2 regions of the Leifsonia stereocauli genome follow, and region 2 is predicted to be linked to the other one. Evidence: predicted binding sites of a transcription regulator. Region 2 holds the regulator's gene; the other holds the start of a gene.
The links. Region 2 encodes LexA, which represses DNA repair genes until DNA is damaged. Its sites were predicted from a motif close to TCGAACANNTGTTCGA; they were not measured.
Positions count from the first base shown of each region.

Region 1 (6,175 bases), on a different contig from region 2:
TCGCGCTTGGTGGGCAGCGTCGAGGGGAACGTCTCGAGGGAGTCGAGGATCTCGAGCTGGGCCTCATCATTGTGCCTGGCACGTTCGAGCAGCCGCGGAAGGGCGCCCATGTTGTGGGTGCCGAAGACCACGTCGACCCACGGCGCCTTCTCGAGGATGGTGGTCTTGTCCTTCTGGGCGAGGCATCCTCCGACGGCGATCTGCATACCGTCGTGGCGCTTCTTGACCGAGGCGAGGTGGCCGAGATTGCCGTAGAGCTTGTTGTCGGCGTTCTCGCGCACGGCGCAGGTGTTGATCACGACGATGTCGGGCTCGCTGTCGACGGCACGCACGTAGCCTGCAGCCTCGAGCGATCCGCTCAGGCGCTCGGAGTCGTGCACGTTCATCTGGCAGCCGAAGGTGCGCACCTCGAAGGTGCGTGCCCGACCGTCGTCGTCGAACGCCGCGACGGACGGCGCGATGACGGTCGGTTCACTGCTGACGACGGTACTGCTCATGCAGACCAGTGTACGTTCAGCGGGCGCGTCGCCCGATCGCCGAGAAGGCCGTCTTGACGGCCTCACGGGACACGCTCGAGGAGTAGCCCTTGCGCATGAGGAAGGACAGCAGGCGGCGCTCGGCGGTCTCGTCGTCGAGCGAACTCATGCGGCTGAGCCTGCCGGCGGCGAGCTCTGTCGCGGGGCCGCTCTCATCGACCGAGAGCTCGTCGAGCACGGCGCTCATGGCGTGCTGGTCGAGCTTGCGGCGCCGCATCTCGGCCTCAACGGCGGAACGGCCGAGGCCCTTGCGCTCGTGGTGAGTGTGAACGATCTGCTCGGCCAGGCGGGTGTCATCGAGGTAGCCGATTCGCTCGAACCGTTCGATGAGATCTTCGGCGGCGCCCTCGTCGAGTTCGAGCTCGACGAGCACCGCACGCGCCTCGGCCACGGAGAGGGAGCGGCCACGCAGGCGCCTGGTGAGAACGTTCTCGGCCTCGAGCAGGTCGCGTTCGGGGTCGACCCCGGGAACCCGGCGCTGCGGAACCAGTTCGTCTGCCGCGGCATCGGTGTCGGTCTCGGCCCCGGCCCAGGGAAGATACGAGACCGGGGCGAGACGCTCGTCTGTGCCGCCCGTGCTGTTGCTCGTGCTGCTGTTCGACGGCATATGTCTCTCCCCGGTCTCGTCTGGATGGTGCTGTAGAGCTAGGCGCCCTTGCGCTTCGCGGTGATCGACTCCACATTGGCCGGAACCTCGGCGGCCAGAGCCGCGTCGGTCGCGGCCTTCGCTGCGGCACCGGCGATGCCGACTCCGAGCTTGGCGAGGATCTTGTTCTCGATCTCGAGGGCGATGTCGGGGTTCTTGAGCAGGAAGTTGCGCGAGTTCTCCTTGCCCTGGCCCAGCTGGTCACCGTCGTAGGTGTACCAGGCACCCGACTTCTTCACGATGGCGTGATCGACACCGAAGTCGATGAGCGAGCCCTCACGCGAGATTCCGACGCCATAGAGGATGTCGAACTCGGCCTGCTTGAACGGCGGAGCCATCTTGTTCTTGACGACCTTCACGCGAGTGCGGTTGCCCACGGCCTCGGTTCCGTCTTTCAGTGTCTCGATACGACGGATGTCGAGGCGCACCGAGGCGTAGAACTTGAGGGCCTTGCCGCCGGCGGTGGTCTCGGGGCTTCCGAAGAACACACCGATCTTCTCGCGCAGCTGGTTGATGAAGATCATCGTGGTGTTGGTCTGGCTGAGACCACCGGTGAGCTTGCGGAGGGCCTGAGACATGAGGCGGGCCTGGAGGCCGACGTGCGAGTCGCCCATCTCGCCCTCGATCTCGGCGCGGGGCACGAGCGCCGCCACCGAGTCGATGACGATGAGGTCGATGGATCCGGAGCGCACGAGCATGTCGGCGATCTCGAGGGCCTGCTCACCCGTGTCGGGCTGCGAGACGAGGAGGGCATCGATGTCGACGCCGAGCTTCTTGGCGTACTCGGGGTCGAGCGCGTGCTCGGCGTCGATGAAGGCCGCGATGCCACCGGCGCGCTGGGCGTTGGCGATGGCATGCAGGGTGAGGGTCGTCTTACCCGACGACTCCGGACCATAGATCTCCACGATGCGGCCGCGCGGGAGTCCCCCGATGCCGAGCGCGACGTCGAGCGCGATCGAACCCGTCGGGATGACGGCGACGGGTGCGCGCTCATCGCTTCCGAGGCGCATGACCGACCCCTTGCCGAACTGGCGGTCGATCTGGGCGAGAGCTGTCTCGAGTGACTTCTCGCGGTCTGCAGCTGAGGGCATCATGGTCTCCTTCTGTCGATATTCCGTCGCCTCTAGGCTGTCGTGTCGCGTGAGGCTAGAGCTTGGCGCTCATGAACCGGGCACGCGACTGACAAGGCAGTCAGCAGTTCATCGCTGATGGAAAGGACGCTACGCCGAGCCTCCGACATTGCTCGGATGACCCCGACGACAGTGGACTGTCCGTCTTCGATTCGCTGCTGTTGAGGAGCCTAGCAAGATCCGAACATCCGTTCGAGACGTCGGAGCGGCGTGTCGTCGACGATGACAACGGATGCCGCACGCGGAACGAGCTAGCGGCGCGGCTCCCGAAGCCCGGCGCCGTGGCGGCGGTTCTCAGGCACGTCCATCGCAGCACAGAGGGCGTACCAGACGTCGCGCGGGCGGGTGCCGGCTGCGAGCGCCTCATCGCCGGTGACATTGCCGAGGTCGGGCAGTACGAGGTCGCGGAGGAGGGAGCGACCGTAGGCGTCGCCGAACTCCTCCTGCACGGCGAGGCGGAACTCGCTGGACTTCACAGATCACTCCACGGGCGAGGCGACCCGGATGCGCGGTGCTGGGCCACGGTCACGGGACACGAAAAGGGGAAAGAAACGCCAGCCGGTCGATGACCGGCTGGCGTTCTTGATGTATGCGGGACTCAGCGAACGAGCAGCTCGGCGTCGAAGTCGACGACGAGGTCTTCGGGCACTGTGTCGGGGATCGGGTTGATCCCCTCGAGCACGGCCAGGCGGTCGCCCACCTCGCGCATGATGACCGAGATCGGAGTGTCGAGCGCATCGGCAACCGATGCGAGGATCTCGCTGGACGCTTCCTTCTGTCCGCGCTCGACCTCGCTGAGATAGCCGAGAGCGACACTGGCCTTGCTCGCCACCTGACGGAGCGTGCGGCCCTTCTGCAGACGGAAGTCCCTGAGAACATCGCCGATTTCCTGACGAACCAGAATCATTGGAACCCCCTTCTGTGCTGCCAGTCACCCCGGTGCGGGTGAGTTGATACAGAGTACGACAGGTACTCCGTTACTCCAGCGTACTGCGCTGTTCCGGCGTTTTCTTGTGAATACGCCCGATGTAACGGCGAGTTAACGCAGGTTATTCCGCCGTGTCGAGCAGGAGGTCGAGAGCAGCGGCGATCGCCGCGGTCACGACGGCGGCGCGGATGGCCGCCCGACCGCCGTCGAGAGCGAGCTCGAGCACCTGCGTCCGCTCATCGATGGAGATGCCGATGAACACGGTGCCGACGGGCTGGCCATCCTGTGGATCGGGGCCGGCAGCGCCCGTCGTGCCGATGCCGACGTCGGCTTCACGTCCGTCGACCGCGAGGGCAGTCCGCACCCCTGTCGCCATCTGCTCGGCGACCCGAGGGTGCACGGCGCCGTGTTCACTGAGGAGGTCGGCGTCCACGCCCAGCACGCTGTGCTTGATGGCCGTGTTGTACGCCACCACTCCCCCTGTGACGACGACGGATGCCCCCGGAATGCGGATCAGCTCGGCAGCGAGAAGGCCGCCCGTGAGCGATTCCGCGACGGCGATGGTGAGTCCGCGGCGCGTCAGCTCGGCGATGAGCTCGGCTGTGGCGTCGCGCACGATGGGCTCAGGCATCCGTTCCCGAGGTCGACCCCGACGATGCGGCGGGCAGGGCGCGCTTCAGCTTCCACGCCGAGACGAGGTACTCGACGCCCGACCACACGGTGAGGGCGAAGGCGATGCCCATGGCCACCCAGTTGACCCAGAAGATCCAGTCGCCGAGCACGGTCCAGAGCGGAACGAGCGCGAGCGAGATGGCGATGGACTGCGCGATGGTCTTGAGCTTGCCGCCCCGGGACGCCGGAACGACGTTGCGGTGGGAGAGCTCGACCATGCGCCACACGGTGATGCCGACCTCGCGCACGAGGATGATGATGGTCACCCACCACCACAGCTCGCCCAGGATCGACAGGCACACGAGGGCGCCACCGGTGAGCAGCTTGTCGGCGATCGGGTCGAGGATCTTCCCGAGGTCGGTCACGAGGCCCTGTCGGCGGGCGATGGCCCCATCGACGCCGTCGGTGGCGATGGCCACGATGAAGACGATGGCGGCCCACCAGCGGAGAGCCCCGTCGGCACCGTTGTCGACCAGCAGCATCCAGAAGAACAGCGGCGCGAGCAGGATGCGCACGACGGTGATCAGGTTGGGCAGGTTCCAGTTCGAGGCGCGAGGCACCTCGGCGTCGAGCGAAGCCATGTCAGTCCCTGCCGGTCAGGTTCCAGGCGTCCTCGTCGGAATCGCCCTCCTCCTCAGGATAGCCCTCGGTCATGCGCGCGACGGGGTCGTCACCGTAGGGGTCGACAGGCGCTCCGGTGGGCTGAGAACCCTGCTGCACCGTCTGCTGCACCGTCGTCTGCTGGGGGGCTGACGGGGCAGCGGATGCCGCACTCGGCGCCGGCGCCGACCCGTCGTCCTCGCCGCGCAGGCGGGCCAGCACGCCGGGCAGCTGCTCGGCCGTGACGAGCACGTCGCGGGCCTTCGATCCCTCGGAGGGGCCGACGATCTCGCGTGACTCGAGCAGGTCCATGAGGCGGCCGGCCTTGGCGAAGCCGACCCGCAGCTTGCGCTGCAGCATGGAGGTGGAGCCGAACTGGGTCGAGACGACGAGCTCAGCGGCCGCGAGCAGCAGCTCGAGGTCGTCGCCGATGTCGGAGTCGATGGCCTTGCGCTCTGCCGACACCGCGACATCCGGTCGATACTCGGGACGGGCCTGGCGCGTGACGTGCTTGACGACGCGCTCGATCTCGCTCTCGCTGACCCAGGCGCCCTGCACGCGCAGTGCCTTGGACGCACCCATGGGGAGGAACAGCGCGTCACCCTGACCGATGAGCTTGTCGGCGCCCGGCTGGTCGAGGATGACGCGGGAGTCCGTGACGCTCGTGACCGCGAAGGCCAGGCGGCTCGGCACGTTGGCCTTGATGAGGCCGGTGACGACGTCGACGCTCGGACGCTGGGTGGCGAGCACGAGGTGGATTCCGGATGCTCGGGCGAGCTGCGTGATGCGCACGATCGAGTCCTCGACGTCGCGGGGGGCGACCATCATGAGGTCGGCGAGCTCGTCGACCACCACGAGGAGGTAGGGGTACGGCTTGAGCTGACGCTCGCTACCGGCGGGGAGGATGATCTCCTCGTTGATGACGGCCTTGTTGAAGTCGTCGATGTGACGGAAGCCGAACGACGCCAGGTCGTCGTAGCGCATGTCCATCTCCTTCACGACCCAGGAGAGCGCCTCTGCGGCCTTCTTGGGGTTCGTGATGATGGGCGTGATGAGGTGCGGAACGCCGGCGTACGGAGCGAGCTCAACGCGCTTCGGGTCGATGAGCACCATGCGCACGTCGGCCGGGGTGGCGCGCATGAGCAGGCTGGTGATCATGGAGTTCACGAAGCTCGACTTGCCCGATCCCGTGGAGCCGGCGACGAGCAGGTGGGGCATCTTGGCGAGGTTCGCGAGCACGAAGCCGCCGCCGACGTCCTTGCCGACGCCGATGGTCATCGGGTGCGTGCTCTTGGCCGCGGCGCCGGATCGGAGGACGTCGCCGAGCGTGACGATCTCGCGATCGCTGTTCGGGATCTCGATGCCGATCGCGCTCTTGCCCGGAATGGGCGAGAGGATGCGCACCTCGTTCGAGGCGACGGCGTAGGAGAGGTTCTTCGAGAGTGCTGTCACGCGCTCCACCTTCACGCCGGGACCGAGCTCGACCTCGTACTGCGTGACCGTCGGGCCGCGCGAGAAGCCCGTGACGCGGGCGTCGACGGAGAACTGCTGCAGCACGTCGGTGATGGCCCGCACGACCTCGTCGTTGGCGGCCGAGCGCGTCTTGGCCGGGGCACCGGCCGCGAGGGTGGATGCCGCGGGGAGGTGGTACGGAGCAGTGGGC
Region 1 covers NZ_JBCAUN010000001.1:1,430,093-1,436,267, forward strand. Annotated here, with positions in the region: gene miaB (tRNA (N6-isopentenyl adenosine(37)-C2)-methylthiotransferase MiaB) at 1-497, opposite strand, end outside; gene AADV74_RS06960 (regulatory protein RecX) at 514-1,143, opposite strand; gene recA (recombinase RecA) at 1,182-2,273, opposite strand; gene AADV74_RS06970 (DUF3046 domain-containing protein) at 2,564-2,788, opposite strand; gene AADV74_RS06975 (helix-turn-helix domain-containing protein) at 2,911-3,219, opposite strand; gene AADV74_RS06980 (CinA family protein) at 3,362-3,871, opposite strand; gene pgsA (CDP-diacylglycerol--glycerol-3-phosphate 3-phosphatidyltransferase) at 3,864-4,493, opposite strand; gene AADV74_RS06990 (FtsK/SpoIIIE family DNA translocase) at 4,495-6,175, opposite strand, start outside.
Region 1: the regulator LexA is predicted to act here: its motif matches at 2,493-2,508, upstream of recA (recombinase RecA).

Region 2 (6,175 bases):
GCCGGGCGCATCGACGCCGCCGAGCTCGAGGCCGCAGCCGCCGCCCTGCGCACGGCCACGCGCGAGCGGCTCGCTCAGCTCGGCCTCGGACGCACCGACTCGGCCATCCCCGAGTCGTTCTCCTTCTACGACCAGGTCCTGGATGCCGCCGTGGCTGTCGGCGCCATCCCCCCGCGCTTCTCCGACCTCGTCGACGCCGACGGAGCCATCGACCTCGCCGGCTACTTCGCACTCGCCCGGGGCGAGGGAGACCGCGCGCCGCTCGAGATGACGAAGTGGTTCGACACCAACTACCACTACCTCGTGCCCGAGATCGGCCCCGAGACGACCTTCTCGCTCGCCAGTGACCGCATCGTGCGCCAGTTCATCGAGGCGAAAGACGCCGGGCTCATCACCCGCCCCGTGCTCGTCGGCCCCGTCACCTTCCTGCTGCTGGCGAAGGCGGCCACGGGTGCTCCCGCCGGCTTCCAGCCGATCAGCCGCCTGGCCGACCTGCTCCCGGTCTACGCCGAGCTCCTGGAGCGGCTGGCGGCCGCCGGAGCGGACTGGGTGCAGCTCGACGAGCCCGGGCTGGTCAACGAGTCCATTCCCGTAGGGCGTGCCGCACAGCTCGACGCCCTCGAGAGGGCCTACGAGGTGCTCGGAGGACTGGCTTCGCGGCCGGCCATCTTCGTCGCAGCCCCGTACGGCAGCCTCGGTGACGCCGTCGACGTGCTGGCGGCATCCGCCGTCGAGGCGATCGGATTCGACCTCGTGCGTGGTTCGCTTCCGATCGGGCTGACGGATGCCGCTCGCACGGCGCTCGCGGGCAAGACCATCGTCGCGGGCGTCATCGACGGCCACAACATCTGGCGCGGCGACCTCGCCGGCGCCTTCGAGAGTGCTGCGGCGGCCTTCGAGCTCTCGCCGTCCGTGGCCGTGTCCACATCCACCTCGCTGCAGCACGTGCCCCATGACGTCGACGACGAGACGAAGCTCGGCCACCTGAGCGGGTGGCTCGCCTTCGCCGACCAGAAGGTCGAGCAGGTCGCCACGCTGGCCGCTGGGCTGATCGACGGCCGCCCCGCCATCGCCGACGCGCTGGATGCGGCATCCGTCGCCCTCGCCCAGCGTCTCTCCGCTTCCGGGGTGCGTGATGGCGCCGTGCGCGCTCGCGCCGCCGTGCTGTCCGACGTCGACTTCGCCCGCGACGACTACGAGGTGCGGGTCGCAGCGCAGCAGCAGGCCCTCGACCTGCCGCCGCTGCCGACGACGACGATCGGTTCGTTCCCTCAGACCGGCGAGATCCGCCGAGCCCGAGCCGCACTCGGTCGTGGCGAGCTGAGCGAGGCCGACTACGTGGCCGAGATGCGCGCCGAGATCGCCCGCGTCGTCGCGCTGCAGGAGGAGATCGGACTCGACGTGCTCGTGCACGGCGAGCCGGAGCGCAACGACATGGTGCAGTACTTCGCCGAGAACCTCGACGGCTTCGACGTCACCGAGCACGGCTGGGTGCAGTCATACGGCTCACGCTGCACGCGCCCGTCGATCCTGTGGGGCGACGTCTCACGCCCGAAGCCCATCACCGTCGAGTGGTCGGCCTACACGCAGTCGCTCACGTCCAAGCCGGTCAAGGGCATGCTCACCGGCCCCGTGACGATCCTGGCGTGGTCGTTCGTGCGCGACGACCAGCCGCTGGGTGATACAGCCCGTCAGGTGGCCCTCGCTCTCCGCGACGAGATCGCCGATCTCGAGGCCGCGGGCATCGCCATCGTCCAGGTCGACGAGCCTGCGCTGCGCGAACTTCTACCGCTCGAGCGCGACCGCCAGGCCGACTACCTCGACTGGTCGGTCGGGTCGTTCAGGCTCGCGACGGCCGGCGTCGCCGCCGCCACTCAGATCCATACCCACCTCTGCTACTCGGAGTTCGGGGTGATCATCGACGCCATCCGTGGCCTCGATGCCGACGTGACCAGCATCGAGGCCGCGCGCAGCCGCATGGAGGTGGTCGTCGACCTCGAGGCGAGCGGATTCGATCACGGCATCGGACCGGGTGTCTACGACATCCACTCTCCTCGGGTACCGAGCGTCGCCGAGGTCACGGAGCTCATCGAGCGCGCCCTCGACGGCATCCCGGAGCGCCAGCTCTGGATCAACCCCGACTGCGGGCTCAAGACGCGCGGCTACGACGAGACCGTGGCGTCGCTGCGCAACATGCTCGAGGCCACCCGCGGCGTGCGGGCATCCGTCGGCAGTCCCGTCTAGCGAACGGATGCGAGAAGGCCCACCTCCTTCTGGAGGTGGGCCTGCTCAGTGCACCGCTCGTTGAGGACCGGACGAAGTCCGCGTCCGAAACGGAGCCAGAAACGCCCTACACCGACCTCAGAACCGCCACGACCTTGCCGAGCACCTCGGCGTAGTCGCCGACGATGGGCTCGTAGGCGGAGTTGCGCGGCAGCAGCCAGGTGTGGCCGTCGCGCTGGCGGAAGACCTTGACCGTCGCCTCGCTGTCGAGCATGGCCGCCACGATCTCGCCGTTCTCGGCCGTGTTCTGCTGGCGCACGACCACCCAGTCGCCGTCGCAGATGGCGGCGTCGATCATGGAGTCGCCGACGACCTTGAGGATGAACAGCTCGCCCTTCCCGACCAGCTGGCGGGGGAGCGGGAACACCTCCTCGATCTGCTGCTCGGCCGTGATGGGGATGCCGGCGGCGATGCGTCCGACCATGGGAACCATGGCCGCGTCGCCCATCGGAGCGGGGGAGGCGTAGCCGTCATCGGGTGCGGGGTTCGACTCCGTCGAGGGCACCTCGATCAGCACCTCGAGCGCACGGGGGCGGTTCGGGTCGCGGCGGAGGTATCCGCTGAGCTCGAGCTGGTTGAGCTGGTGCGTGACGCTCGACAGAGAGGACAGGCCGACGGCGTCGCCGATCTCGCGCATGCTCGGCGGGTAGCCCCGCTGGCTCACTGACCGCTGGATGACCTCGAGGATCGAGAGCTGCTTGGCGCTGAGACTCTTGCGCCGGCGGGTTCCACCGCGCTCCGATGCCCCGCGGTCCTTCGACGACTCTGTGTCGTTGGCCACTGCGCTCACCTTCTTCTCTTCACGGATCGAACCTCCAGCCGACGAGTGTCAGTGGGTGCTGATTGCCTTGCAACCAGCCATTCGAACTGTATCCGGGTGAATGGCGTACGACAAACATCTGTTCGAGTGTGTCGAGAAAGAAATTCTCTCCACATACGAAGACAATGCTTGAGTATTCGAAGAATCGAAGATACATTCGGAACACAGCTTCGCATCTGGCCCTCCCGGCCGAGGGCCAGATGCGAAAACCATCTGGAGGACTCCATGAGCACGTACGCCTACACCACCGCCGCTCCCGCCGCGCTGCCTGTCGTCCGCACCAGGTTGCACCTCACCCGCCGTGGCCGCGCCGTTCTCACCACTCTCGCGGCTCTGCCGATAGTGGTCGGCGCCTTCGTGTTCGCGCTCAATGGCGGCATCGCCGCAGCGGGCGGCGAGCAGACCGGGCAGTCCTTCGCCTACGTCACCGTCGAGTCCGGGCAGTCGCTCTGGCAGCTCGCCGAGGCCCTGGCACCCACGGCCGATCCCCGCGACGTCATCGCCGACATCGTCAGCCTCAACCAGCTCGACGACACTGAGATCGAACCCGGTCAGCGTCTGGCCATCCCGGCTCGGTACTGAGGGCGGGCGCCGGCTTCGTAACACGGCGAACGCCGCCGGTACGATTGATGGAGTGACGACTCTCGATGAGCTCCCCCTCCGCGACGACCTGAGAGGGCGCACCCCGTACGGCGCCCCGCAGAAGGTCGTGCCGGTCGCCCTCAACGTCAACGAGAACACGCATCCGATTCCGGATGCCGTCGCCACCGACATCCTGGCGGCCATCGGCGAGGTCATCCCGGGCGTCAACCGCTACCCCGATCGCGAGTTCAGCGTTCTCCGCGACGCCCTCGCCGGCTACCTCGGTCACGGCCTCACCCGCGACGAGATCTGGGCGGCGAACGGATCCAACGAGGTACTGCAACACGTCCTGCAGGCCTTCGGCGGTCCGGGACGCACTCTGCTCGGCTTCGTCCCCACCTATTCGATGTACCCGCTGCTCGCTTCGGGCACCGGCACGGCCTGGATCGGCGCGGCGCGCGACGCCGACTTCGAGCTCTCGCCCGAGTCCGCCGCTGCTGCGGTTCTGGAGCACAAGCCCGACATCGTCTTCCTCTGTTCGCCCAACAACCCGACCGGCACCCCCCTCTCGCTCGAGACCATCGCGGCCGTGTACGACGCCGCAGACGGCATCGTGCTCGTCGACGAGGCATACGCCGAGTTCGCGCACGACGGTGAGGACAGTGCTCTCACCCTGCTCGACGGCCGGCCGCGCCTGCTCGTCTCCCGCACCATGAGCAAGGCATTCGCCTACGCGGGGGTGCGGCTGGGTTACCTCGCCGCCGATACCGCTGTGACGGATGCGCTGCGCCTCGTGCGGCTGCCGTACCACCTGTCCGCGCTCACCCAGGCAGCAGCGACCGCCGCCATCGCGCACGCGCCGGAACTGCTGGCCATGGTCGACGACATCCGGGTCCAACGCGACCGCATCGTCGACAGGCTCGGTGAGCTCGGCTTCCAGGCCTTCCGCAGCTCGAGCAACTTCGTCTTGTTCGGCGGGGTCGACGACCCGAACGCAGTCTTCGAGGCGCTGCTGGCCCGCGGCATCCTCGTGCGCGATGTCGGCATCCCGCACACCCTGCGGGTGAGCGCAGGCACCGAGGCCGAGACCACGACCTTCCTCGATGCCATCGCCGACCACGCGCCGAATAGGATCTGAGCATGAGTGAGACTGCCCCCCGCACGGCCCGTGCCGTGCGCGCGACGAGCGAATCGAACATCGACCTGTCCGTGAACCTCGACGGAACAGGCACGAGCGACATCGAGACCACGGTTCCGTTCTTCAATCACATGCTCACGGCCTTCGCCAAGCACTCGCTCACCGATCTCACCGTGCGGGCCAGCGGCGACACAGACATCGACGTGCACCACACGGTCGAGGACACGGGCATCGTGCTCGGCCAGGCCATCCGCGAGGCCCTCGGCGACAAGCGCGGCGTCGCCCGCTACGGCGACGCCCTCGTGCCCCTCGACGAGTCGCTCGCGCAGGCCGTCGTCGACATCTCGGGTCGGCCCTACCTCGTGCACCTCGGCGAGCCTGCAGGCTTCGAGTTCCACCTCATCGGCGGCCACTTCACCGGATCGATGGTGCGCCACTTCTTCGAGGCGATCACCTTCGCCGCCGGCCTCACGGTCCACCTCGAGCTGGTGCGCGGGCGCGACCCGCACCACATCGCCGAGGCCGAGTTCAAGGCCTTCGCGCGCGCCTTCCGCCAGGCCAAGGCCTTCGATGCCGGCGTCGTCGGCATCCCGTCCACCAAGGGAGCCCTGTGACGAAGGTCGTCGTCCTCGACTACGGCTCGGGCAATGTGCACTCGGCTGCGAAGGCCGTCGAGCTGGCCGGAGCCGAGGTCGAGATCACCCACGATCGCCGTGCCGTGATGGATGCCGACGGCCTCCTCGTTCCCGGTGTCGGCGCGTACTCGGCCGTCATGGACGCCCTGAAGGCCGTGCGCGGTGACGAACTCATCGATCGCCGGCTCGCCGGTGGCCGGAAGGTGCTCGGCATCTGCGTCGGCATGCAGGTGCTCTTCGAGCGCGGCATCGAGCGCGGCGTCGACCGCGAGGGCCTGGGGGAGTGGCCAGGTGTCGTCACCCAGCTCGACGCCCCCGTCCTGCCGCACATGGGCTGGAACACCGTCGACGCCGCCGAGGATTCGGTGCTGTTCGACGGCATCCGCGACGAGAGGTTCTACTTCGTTCACTCCTACGCCGCTCAGGCCTGGACGCTCGACGTCATGCCCCCGTTCCCGCAACCCCAGGTCACCTGGGCCGAGCACGGCGGCCGCTTCCTCGCGGCGGTCGAGAACGGACCGCTGGCCGCCACCCAGTTCCACCCCGAGAAGTCGGGCGAGGCCGGTATCCGCCTGCTCCGCAACTGGATCGGATCGCTCCGCGACTGAGCTCCGCCCGCCGACCCCCTCGCCCACCCGGGCGTACTATCAACGCGCGGCCGTACGCCGCGAGGAACCGAGGATGACATGAGCGACTTCCATTCCACGCCCGGCCTGG
Region 2 covers NZ_JBCAUN010000002.1:1,103,125-1,109,299, forward strand. Annotated here, with positions in the region: gene metE (5-methyltetrahydropteroyltriglutamate--homocysteine S-methyltransferase) at 1-2,244, shown strand, start outside; gene lexA (transcriptional repressor LexA) at 2,351-3,064, opposite strand; gene AADV74_RS14035 (LysM peptidoglycan-binding domain-containing protein) at 3,329-3,685, shown strand; gene AADV74_RS14040 (histidinol-phosphate transaminase) at 3,738-4,823, shown strand; gene hisB (imidazoleglycerol-phosphate dehydratase HisB) at 4,826-5,437, shown strand; gene hisH (imidazole glycerol phosphate synthase subunit HisH) at 5,434-6,066, shown strand; gene priA (bifunctional 1-(5-phosphoribosyl)-5-((5-phosphoribosylamino)methylideneamino)imidazole-4-carboxamide isomerase/phosphoribosylanthranilate isomerase PriA) at 6,145-6,175, shown strand, end outside.